4 regions of the Brevibacillus aydinogluensis genome follow, and region 3 is predicted to be linked to each of the others. Evidence: a T-box and tRNA genes for the amino acid it is inferred to sense, from the RefSeq annotation. Region 3 holds a T-box; the other regions hold tRNA genes.

Evidence for each region. The T-box of region 3 lies ahead of leuS (leucine--tRNA ligase). A T-box ahead of a tRNA ligase gene usually reads a tRNA of that ligase, here a tRNA-Leu.
Region 1: it encodes a tRNA-Leu, which carries the amino acid that the T-box ahead of leuS (leucine--tRNA ligase) is inferred to sense. The anticodon was not compared.
Region 2: it encodes a tRNA-Leu, which carries the amino acid that the T-box ahead of leuS (leucine--tRNA ligase) is inferred to sense. The anticodon was not compared.
Region 4: it encodes a tRNA-Leu, which carries the amino acid that the T-box ahead of leuS (leucine--tRNA ligase) is inferred to sense. The anticodon was not compared.

The regions. Positions count from the first base shown of each region.
Region 1 is NZ_OY569118.1:1,130,368-1,132,544, forward strand. It holds tRNA gene Q7F15_RS05390 (tRNA-Glu) at 1-2, shown strand, start outside; tRNA gene Q7F15_RS05395 (tRNA-Val) at 6-81, shown strand; tRNA gene Q7F15_RS05400 (tRNA-Met) at 107-183, shown strand; tRNA gene Q7F15_RS05405 (tRNA-Asp) at 189-265, shown strand; tRNA gene Q7F15_RS05410 (tRNA-Thr) at 347-422, shown strand; tRNA gene Q7F15_RS05415 (tRNA-Tyr) at 436-520, shown strand; tRNA gene Q7F15_RS05420 (tRNA-Lys) at 541-616, shown strand; tRNA gene Q7F15_RS05425 (tRNA-Leu) at 680-766, shown strand; tRNA gene Q7F15_RS05430 (tRNA-Gly) at 826-901, shown strand; tRNA gene Q7F15_RS05435 (tRNA-Arg) at 923-999, shown strand; tRNA gene Q7F15_RS05440 (tRNA-Pro) at 1,086-1,162, shown strand; tRNA gene Q7F15_RS05445 (tRNA-Leu) at 1,234-1,321, shown strand; tRNA gene Q7F15_RS05450 (tRNA-Gly) at 1,333-1,406, shown strand; gene Q7F15_RS05455 (sensor histidine kinase) at 1,641-2,177, opposite strand, start outside.
Region 2 is NZ_OY569118.1:1,253,895-1,256,071, reverse strand. It holds gene Q7F15_RS06135 (EamA family transporter) at 1-65, shown strand, start outside; tRNA gene Q7F15_RS06130 (tRNA-Leu) at 369-453, opposite strand; tRNA gene Q7F15_RS06125 (tRNA-His) at 494-569, opposite strand; tRNA gene Q7F15_RS06120 (tRNA-Met) at 580-656, opposite strand; tRNA gene Q7F15_RS06115 (tRNA-Gly) at 666-739, opposite strand; tRNA gene Q7F15_RS06110 (tRNA-Pro) at 808-884, opposite strand; tRNA gene Q7F15_RS06105 (tRNA-Arg) at 931-1,007, opposite strand; tRNA gene Q7F15_RS06100 (tRNA-Gly) at 1,030-1,105, opposite strand; tRNA gene Q7F15_RS06095 (tRNA-Leu) at 1,148-1,234, opposite strand; tRNA gene Q7F15_RS06090 (tRNA-Val) at 1,258-1,333, opposite strand; tRNA gene Q7F15_RS06085 (tRNA-Glu) at 1,421-1,497, opposite strand; tRNA gene Q7F15_RS06080 (tRNA-Ser) at 1,508-1,600, opposite strand; partial or broken gene thiM (hydroxyethylthiazole kinase) at 1,855-2,177, opposite strand, start outside.
Region 3 is NZ_OY569118.1:2,665,604-2,667,780, reverse strand. It holds gene Q7F15_RS13150 (class I SAM-dependent DNA methyltransferase) at 1-572, shown strand, start outside; T-box leader at 619-858, shown strand; gene leuS (leucine--tRNA ligase) at 925-2,177, shown strand, end outside.
Region 4 is NZ_OY569118.1:3,359,762-3,361,938, reverse strand. It holds tRNA gene Q7F15_RS16590 (tRNA-Val) at 1-73, shown strand, start outside; tRNA gene Q7F15_RS16585 (tRNA-Met) at 95-171, shown strand; tRNA gene Q7F15_RS16580 (tRNA-Asp) at 177-253, shown strand; tRNA gene Q7F15_RS16575 (tRNA-Phe) at 269-344, shown strand; tRNA gene Q7F15_RS16570 (tRNA-Trp) at 350-423, shown strand; tRNA gene Q7F15_RS16565 (tRNA-His) at 431-506, shown strand; tRNA gene Q7F15_RS16560 (tRNA-Gln) at 522-596, shown strand; tRNA gene Q7F15_RS16555 (tRNA-Gly) at 602-677, shown strand; tRNA gene Q7F15_RS16550 (tRNA-Cys) at 746-820, shown strand; tRNA gene Q7F15_RS16545 (tRNA-Leu) at 828-910, shown strand; gene ric (iron-sulfur cluster repair di-iron protein) at 1,090-1,791, shown strand; gene Q7F15_RS16535 (YwiC-like family protein) at 1,850-2,177, shown strand, end outside.

The DNA of each region.
Region 1 (2,177 bases), 1.5 Mb from region 3:
CATATGGAGGCTTAGCTCAGCTGGGAGAGCATCTGCCTTACAAGCAGAGGGTCGGCGGTTCGATCCCGTCAGCCTCCACCACTCTTACACAATGATTTCTCACCGTCGCGGGATGGAGCAGTCTGGTAGCTCGTCGGGCTCATAACCCGAAGGTCGCAGGTTCAAATCCTGCTCCCGCAACCAAATCTGGAGCTGTGGTGAAGCTGGAGTTCACGCCGGTCTGTCACACCGGAGGTCGCGGGTTCGAGTCCCGTCAGCTCCGCCAGCTTTTTGAAAATGTACGCCACCTACTTGCGTTAACACACAGTTGACATCGACAATGGGTGTGCTATAATAAGCCAGGTACGCCGGTGTAGCTCAATTGGTAGAGCACCTGACTTGTAATCAGGGGGTTGTGGGTTCGATTCCTATCGCCGGCACCAGGAGAATGAACATGGGGAGATAGCGAAGTGGCTAAACGCGGCAGACTGTAAATCTGCTCCCTCTGGGTTCGGCGGTTCGAATCCGTCTCTCCCCACCATTTCTCCTTATCATGAATATGAGCCATTAGCTCAGTTGGTAGAGCATCTGACTTTTAATCAGAGGGTCGAAGGTTCGAGTCCTTCATGGCTCACCAGTTTTTTACGCAAAGTGCTGCGGGAAGACAGCAGCATGGTGAATGGCGAAAACTTCATATCGTGCGGTCGTGGCGGAATTGGCAGACGCGCTAGATTCAGGTTCTAGTGGTGGCAACACCGTGGAGGTTCAAGTCCTCTCGACCGCACCATATCCCCAAAAGGCGAAAGCTTTTCAAGCCCAAACGGCTTTTGTCGGGGTGTTGCGAATGCGGACGTAGCTCAATTGGTAGAGCGTCGCCTTGCCAAGGCGAAGGTCGCGGGTTCGAGACCCGTCGTCCGCTCCATTTTTATTTCTATCTAAACATGTGCCCTTAGCTCAGCTGGATAGAGCGTTTGACTACGAATCAAAAGGTCGGGAGTTCGAATCTCTCAGGGCACGCCATCATTTAGAGGTGAAGAGGTTGCTGGGGGAAGCGAACCGGCCACGCCGTTTCTGTCACTCCTCCACCTCCGCATCTCCCCATCCAACGGGAAGTAGCTCAGCTTGGTAGAGTACTTGGCTTGGGACCAAGGGGTCGCAGGTTCGAATCCTGTCTTCCCGACCATGTTTTTTCCCAAAAAGGAACGGATGCTCCCAGGGAGCAGGCGGACGTTTTTGGGGGAGGGCCAAAACAGCGCCGGGGTGGCGGAATAGGCAGACGCAACAGACTTAAAATCTGTCGGGAGTTTCTCCCGTACCGGTTCGAGTCCGGTCCTCGGCACCAATACACGCCGTGCGGGTGTAGTTCAGTGGTAGAACCCCAGCCTTCCAAGCTGGTCGCGTGGGTTCGATTCCCATCACCCGCTCCATACGCAATGCAAAACAGACGGACGATACATGTCCGTCTGTTTTTTGTATGTGGTGGAGAGCGTTTGGCTGCAACAGCCCTTTGTTTAAATTTGTCGAAAAATGTAAGATGGTTAAGGGTGGTAGAAACATATGTTTTCGTGTAGAGTAAGGCTAAGATCGCTTACCCGATAGGTAACGGATCTCTTGCCTCGCCTCCTGCACCGTGCAGGAGGTTTTTTTTCGTCGACGGCCGTTCAACTGAACGCAGAAAGACGGTCAGTAGCAATCGGCAGCCTCACGATGAAGCGGGTGGACTCCTCCGTCGATTCACAGGAGATAGTGCCGTTGTGCTTTTCAATGATGTTTTTGCAGATGGACAAACCGATCCCCGTGCCGTTCTGCTTGGTGGTGAAAAACGGCTGAAACAGATTTTCCACGATCTCCGCCGGGATCATTTCTCCGTTGTTTTCGACGGTCAACTGCAGCCATCCGCCCTCGCAGTGGGAGATGACGCGGATTGACTTGTTCAGACGGGTCTGGACGGCATCAATGGCGTTGTTGAGCAAATTGACCATCACCTGCTTGAGACCTTCTTCGTAGCAGTACAGGGTACACGGTTCAATGTGCTTGTCAAAGCAAATGTTTTCCCCCACCAGCCGCGGCGTAATCAGCAGTTCCACGTCGTAGAGGACCTGTCTGATTTCCACCGTCTTGTATACCTCGTCCAGAATCGGCTTTTTCGAAAAGCTGAGGAAGCCGGTAATCTGCCGGTGCAAATTTTCAAATTCGTG
Region 2 (2,177 bases), 1.4 Mb from region 3:
TGCCGCAGATCAAGTGGAATCGGCTGGTCCATCCTGCCCGAAAGCCTCACCGGCATAAGATGTAAAAAAGGATACGGCAAGGCGCTGAACGGTTCAGCGCTTTTGCCTCATGCACCATGCGGGCGTGTCGACCGGATAACAGGTTGGCGCGCCTGTTTTTGTGCGCCTTCGCCCTCCCATACCCCAAAACGTGGCAGCCTTGAAAAGGAAGCGGCGAACTTAAGCGCATTTACTCGTCACAATATTGCGAAAGTGAAAGAGAAAGGCGTCCGCCCGTGGAAAAGCGGCCTGGTACAGAAACGATTCAAAATCAAAAAGCCCGGCGCTTGCAGCGGTTTGCTGCACTCACCGGGCTGTGTGAACATAGATGGTGCGTTCGGCGAGACTCGAACTCGCACGGGTCGCCCCGCCACCCCCTCAAGATGGTGTGTCTGCCAATTCCACCACGACCGCATGTGTCTGGGTTGGGGACGTCCTTTGGTGAATAAAAAAATGGGGCGATCGATGGGAATCGAACCCACGAATGCCGGAGCCACAATCCGGTGCGTTAACCACTTCGCCACGATCGCCATGTACATATGGTAGCGGTGGAGGGGCTTGAACCCCCGACCTTTCGGGTATGAACCGAACGCTCTAGCCAGCTGAGCTACACCGCCAGAAACATTTGGAGCGGGTGATGGGAATCGAACCCACGCGACCAGCTTGGAAGGCTGGGGTTCTACCACTGAACTACACCCGCACGCGTTATCGGCCAGCGCAGCAGATCGGATGCTGCTCTGCGCCGCCCGTTGCTGATGAGAATAAGAATGGTCGGGAAGACAGGATTTGAACCTGCGACCTCTTGGTCCCGAACCAAGCGCTCTACCAAGCTGAGCCACTTCCCGACGTGGAGGTGAGACACGGGCTGTGCCAACTTCCCACCTCTTGCTATGGCGTGCCCTGAGAGATTCGAACTCCCGACCTTTTGATTCGTAGTCAAACGCTCTATCCAGCTGAGCTAAGGGCACAAAACGATGTAAGAGATTGCACTGGAGCGGACGACGGGGCTCGAACCCGCGGCCTTCGCCTTGGCAAGGCGACGCTCTACCAGCTGAGCTACGTCCGCATGTTAATACCTTCTGAGATGTAACAATCAAGACATTTTGTATGGTGCGGTCGAGAGGACTTGAACCTCCACGGTGTTGCCACCACTAGAACCTGAATCTAGCGCGTCTGCCAATTCCGCCACGACCGCATATGTCATTGTACCCGTAAAGGTGGTGGAGGCTGACGGGATCGAACCGCCGACCCTCTGCTTGTAAGGCAGATGCTCTCCCAGCTGAGCTAAGCCTCCGCTCCGTCCGCAAAGTGAACGGAGGCTTCTCAGCGAATCCGTATGCTTTGCGGGGTCCCCCGGACAGCGTCCAGGGGGATTTTTCTATGGTGACCCGTAGGGGATTCGAACCCCTGAATGACAGCGTGAAAGGCTGCTGTGTTAAACCACTTCACCAACGGGCCAGGTGATTGATGGCGGATGGAGTGGGATTTGAACCCACGAGACGAGTCATCCCCGTCTACACGATTTCCAATCGTGCTCCTTCGGCCTCTCGGACATCCATCCAGATCGTTTTTGCCGTTCTCTCATCGGCAAGAATTAATCTATCACATCTCAAAAGCTTTTTCAAGTGGTATTTTAAAATTTTTTTCTGGTTAAAAGAGAAGATGTTGGCCTCGTGCTTATTTCATTGTATCGATTCCGCTTATGAAAGGCAACGCAAAGGCCCCCTCGCTCACAAGCACAAAGGGGCCTTTTTCGCCCAACAGCGGGAAAGCAGTCTGGCCGTCACCCGGCCGATACGCGCTCTTCTCCCCGGCTTACACGCGGTCGATCGCTCCGTATCTGCGGACATCGTCTGCGGTGATCCGCGCCAATTGATTCAAAAACTCGATCTGAAATTGTCCCGGGCCTTCCGCTCCTTTGCCGGCAGCTGCCACTTCCGCCGCCACGCCATAGCTGACGAGCGCAGACGCCCCCGCAAGCAGCAGGTCTTTCTCCACCGCAACAAACGCCCCCAGGACGGATGTGAGCAGGCAGCCCGTGCCCGTTACCTTGGTCAGGATGGGATGGCCGTTGCGGATGAGGTAGGTGGTGCGGCCGTCCGTGATGACATCCGTTTTCCCCGTAATCGCGACGATCG
Region 3 (2,177 bases):
ACCGGGTGACGGGGGTGGATCTCTCGGCGGAGATGCTGGCGGTGGCTTATGACAAAATGAGGCGGGAGCAGGTTCAAATCACCTGGGTGGAGCAGGACATGCGGGAGTTGGATCTGCCCGCTGCCGACGCCGTCATTTCCCTGTGCGATTCGCTCAGCTATCTGACGGAAGAGGAAGACGTCAAGCTGACGTTTGAACGTGTCTATCAGCATCTGAATCCCGGCGGCACGTTTTTGTTTGACGTTCACAGCCCCTACAAGATGCTGCACGTGTTCGGCAATCAGACGTTTACGCTGGTGGATGACGAAGTTTCGTACATTTGGCAATGTTTCTGCGACCCGATTCGGCTGGAGGTGGAGCACCAGCTCACCTTTTTCCTGCGCCAACCGGACGGGCTGTACCAGCGTGTGGAGGAGGAGCACTGGCAGCGTGCGTACCAGCCGGTTCAGCTGTTGCGCTGGCTGGCGGACGCGGGGTTTGTCGACGTGGAGATCACGGCCGATTTTACCGGTCTTCCGCCGCACGAAACCAGCGAACGGCTGTTTTTTGCCGCGCGTCGACCCGAGCGTTGACACGGTTGGTACGGATTGTCTATAATCGGAATACAACCGCAAACATGAGTATGCGTTGAAGAGGAGTAGTACGAAAGGCTCCCATGGCATCAGAGAGTTGACGGCAGGTGCGAGTCAACCTGGGACTTTCCGAACTCGCCTCGAAGCACTCCGCCCGAAGGCCGGCTGGTTTCGCCGGCTGCGTAAGGAGGAGCGTCTCGTCCGCGATAGGGACAACAAGCGGGTGAACGATACGTTCATCAAGTAGGGTGGTACCGCGGGAGTGCATAATCCTCTCGTCCCTTTCGGCAGTGCGCCAGGGGCGGGAGGTTTTCTTATTTTTGTCATCTTTTTACGATGGGAGTGCGACACAATGGTTTTCAATCATCAGGAGATCGAAAAAAAGTGGCAGGACTACTGGGAGAAGAACAAAACGTTTAAAACCCTGGAAGACAAGAACAAGAAGAAGTTTTACGCGCTCGACATGTTTCCGTATCCGTCCGGCGCAGGACTGCACGTCGGCCATCCAGAGGGCTATACGGCTACTGACATCCTGTCCCGGATGAAACGGATGCAGGGCTACAACGTTCTCCATCCGATGGGATGGGACGCTTTTGGCCTGCCGGCCGAACAGTATGCGCTCGACACCGGAAACGATCCGGCGGAGTTTACGCAGCGCAACATCGACAACTTCCGCCGGCAGATCAAATCCCTGGGCTTTTCCTACGACTGGGATCGCGAGGTAAACACGACCGACCCGGCCTACTACAAATGGACCCAGTGGATCTTTACGAAGCTCTACGAGCATGGACTGGCCTACATTGATGAAGTGCCGGTAAACTGGTGCCCTGCGTTGGGAACTGTGCTGGCCAACGAGGAAGTCATCGACGGGAAGAGCGAGCGCGGCGGCCACCCGGTGGAACGCCGCCCGATGAAGCAGTGGGTGCTGAAGATTACGGCTTACGCTGACCGCCTGCTGGAAGACCTGGAAGAACTGGATTGGCCGGAAAGCATCAAGGAGATGCAGCGCAACTGGATCGGCCGTTCGGAAGGGGCGGAAGTCGTCTTTGGAATCGAGGGTCACGACGAGACCATCACCGTCTTCACCACCCGCCCGGATACGCTGTTTGGTGCCACCTATGTGGTGCTCGCGCCGGAGCACAAGCTGGTGAACACCATCACGACGCCGGAACAGAAGCAGGCGGTGGATGCGTACCTGGAGCAGACCAAACGGAAGAGCGATCTGGAGCGCACCGACCTGGCCAAGGAAAAAACCGGGGTGTTTACCGGCGCGTACGCGATCAATCCGGTAAACGGGGAGCGGCTGCCGATCTGGATCGCCGATTACGTGCTGGTCAGCTACGGTACAGGTGCCATCATGGCAGTACCGGCACACGATGAGCGCGACTACGAGTTTGCCCAGGCGTTTGGCCTGCCGATCAAGGAAGTGATCGTCGGCGGAGACGTGACCAAAGCGCCCTATACCGGCGACGGCGAGCACGTCAATTCCGGATTCCTGAACGGGTTGAACAAGGAGCAGGCGATCAACAAGATGATCGAATGGCTGGAGGAAAACGGCAAGGGAGCGCGCAAAGTCTCCTATCGCCTGCGCGATTGGCTATTCAG
Region 4 (2,177 bases), 690 kb from region 3:
GGCTTAGCTCAGCTGGGAGAGCATCTGCCTTACAAGCAGAGGGTCGGCGGTTCGATCCCGTCAGCCTCCACCATTACAGTAGAATTGTTATCGTCGCGGGATGGAGCAGTCTGGTAGCTCGTCGGGCTCATAACCCGAAGGTCGCAGGTTCAAATCCTGCTCCCGCAACCAAATCTGGAGCTGTGGTGAAGCTGGAGTTCACGCCGGTCTGTCACACCGGAGGTCGCGGGTTCGAGTCCCGTCAGCTCCGCCATTTTCGTTAAGCGATGGCTCGGTAGCTCAGTTGGTAGAGCAGAGGACTGAAAATCCTCGTGTCGGCGGTTCGATTCCGTCCCGAGCCACCATATACAGGGGCATAGTTTAACGGTAGAACGAAGGTCTCCAAAACCTTTGGTGTGGGTTCGATTCCTACTGCCCCTGCCATTGCGTGGCGGTCGTGGCGAAGTGGCTAACGCATCGGATTGTGGCTCCGACATTCGTGGGTTCGATTCCCATCGATCGCCCCATTTTTAATCTCATATTGGGGCATAGCCAAGCGGTAAGGCAACGGACTTTGACTCCGTCATTCCTAGGTTCGAATCCTAGTGCCCCAGCCATTTATGCGGACGTAGCTCAATTGGTAGAGCGTCGCCTTGCCAAGGCGAAGGTCGCGGGTTCGAGACCCGTCGTCCGCTCCATTTGTCTCCTCGATAGGCTTTGGGCGGAACATGGTCAGCCCATGCCGAATATAAATAAAACAGAACATGGAGGCATAGCCAAGTGGTAAGGCACGGGTCTGCAAAACCCTTATTCCCCGGTTCGAATCCGGGTGCCTCCTCCATAAACGTGCCGGTATGGCGGAATTGGCAGACGCGCGCGACTCAAAATCGTGAGGGAAACCGTGGGGGTTCAAGTCCCTCTACCGGCACCATTACATAACGAAACAGCTCTTAAGATGCGAACCGTATCTTAAGAGCTTTTTTTGCGTGCAGCTGAAATGGAACCGTACAAAGCGCGATTTTTGTGATTCGCGTCACATTGCCGAATGTCCGACAGCGGTAAACTATTAGACAGAAGCATCGCCATTACATTAGACGAGGAGGCCGGAACATGGGTCAGACATTCAACGGTTCCGAAACGATCGGTGACATTGTAGCCGGTTTTCCCGGCGCCAGCAATTTGTTGAGGGAATATCAGATCGATTTTTGTTGCGGCGGCAGCCGCACGTTATCCGCGGTGCTGGAGCAGCAACAGATTGACAAGAGCGCGTTTCTTGCACGTTTGAATCAAATGTTTCAGCAGGCACAGGAGAAACGGGGGCAGGATACAGACTGGCGGGAGGCGAGCCTATCCGATTTGATCGACCATATCGTACAAACCCATCATGCCTATTTGCTCAAAGAACTGCCGCTGCTCAGTGAATTTACTACCAAAATTCTTCGGGTGCACGGTCAGCTGCATCCGGAGTTGGCCCAACTTCACAAACTGTTCCATCAAATGAAGATGGAGCTGGAGCAGCACCTGATCACGGAAGAGGAAATGGTCTTTCCACTGATTCGCAAAGCTGAACAAACAGGCGCTGAAACAGACATCTCAAAGGCGGCACATACAATTGAGGAGTTGGAAGCCGACCACAGCGCTGTGGGCACACTGTTAAAAGAAATGAGGGCGGTCACGCAAGATTATCGGCTGCCTGAAGGGGCATGCCGGACGTATACCCTGACATTTCAGAAGCTCGAAGAACTGGAATCGGATTTGTTCGAACACATACACCTGGAAAACAATGTGTTATTTCCGCGTGTAAAACGGTAAGATTGCAGATATGGAGGAAAACGTTTGACAAGGCCCAGTGAACCTGGAGGGGGATCGGATGAAAAAGGGATATATACCCAACCAACATGGGGCCTGGGCGATGCTGCTTATTCCGTTTTTATTCGGCATGTTCGCGGCAAAGCCCGTTTGGCTGCATGTGCTGCTTTTTCTCGGCTGGTTTCTCGCCTACTTGTTCTCGTACGCTTTTCTGCAGTGGCTGCGGACGAAAAAGACCACGATCTACCGGAGACCGATGCAGGTATACGGCAGTTTGCTGATTCCAATCGGTTTCCTGCTGCTCGTATTGGACCCGGCACTGGCGCGGTTGGTTCCGTTTTTCATCCCGTTGTTTCTCGTCAATTGTTATTACGCCAGGCGCAATCAGG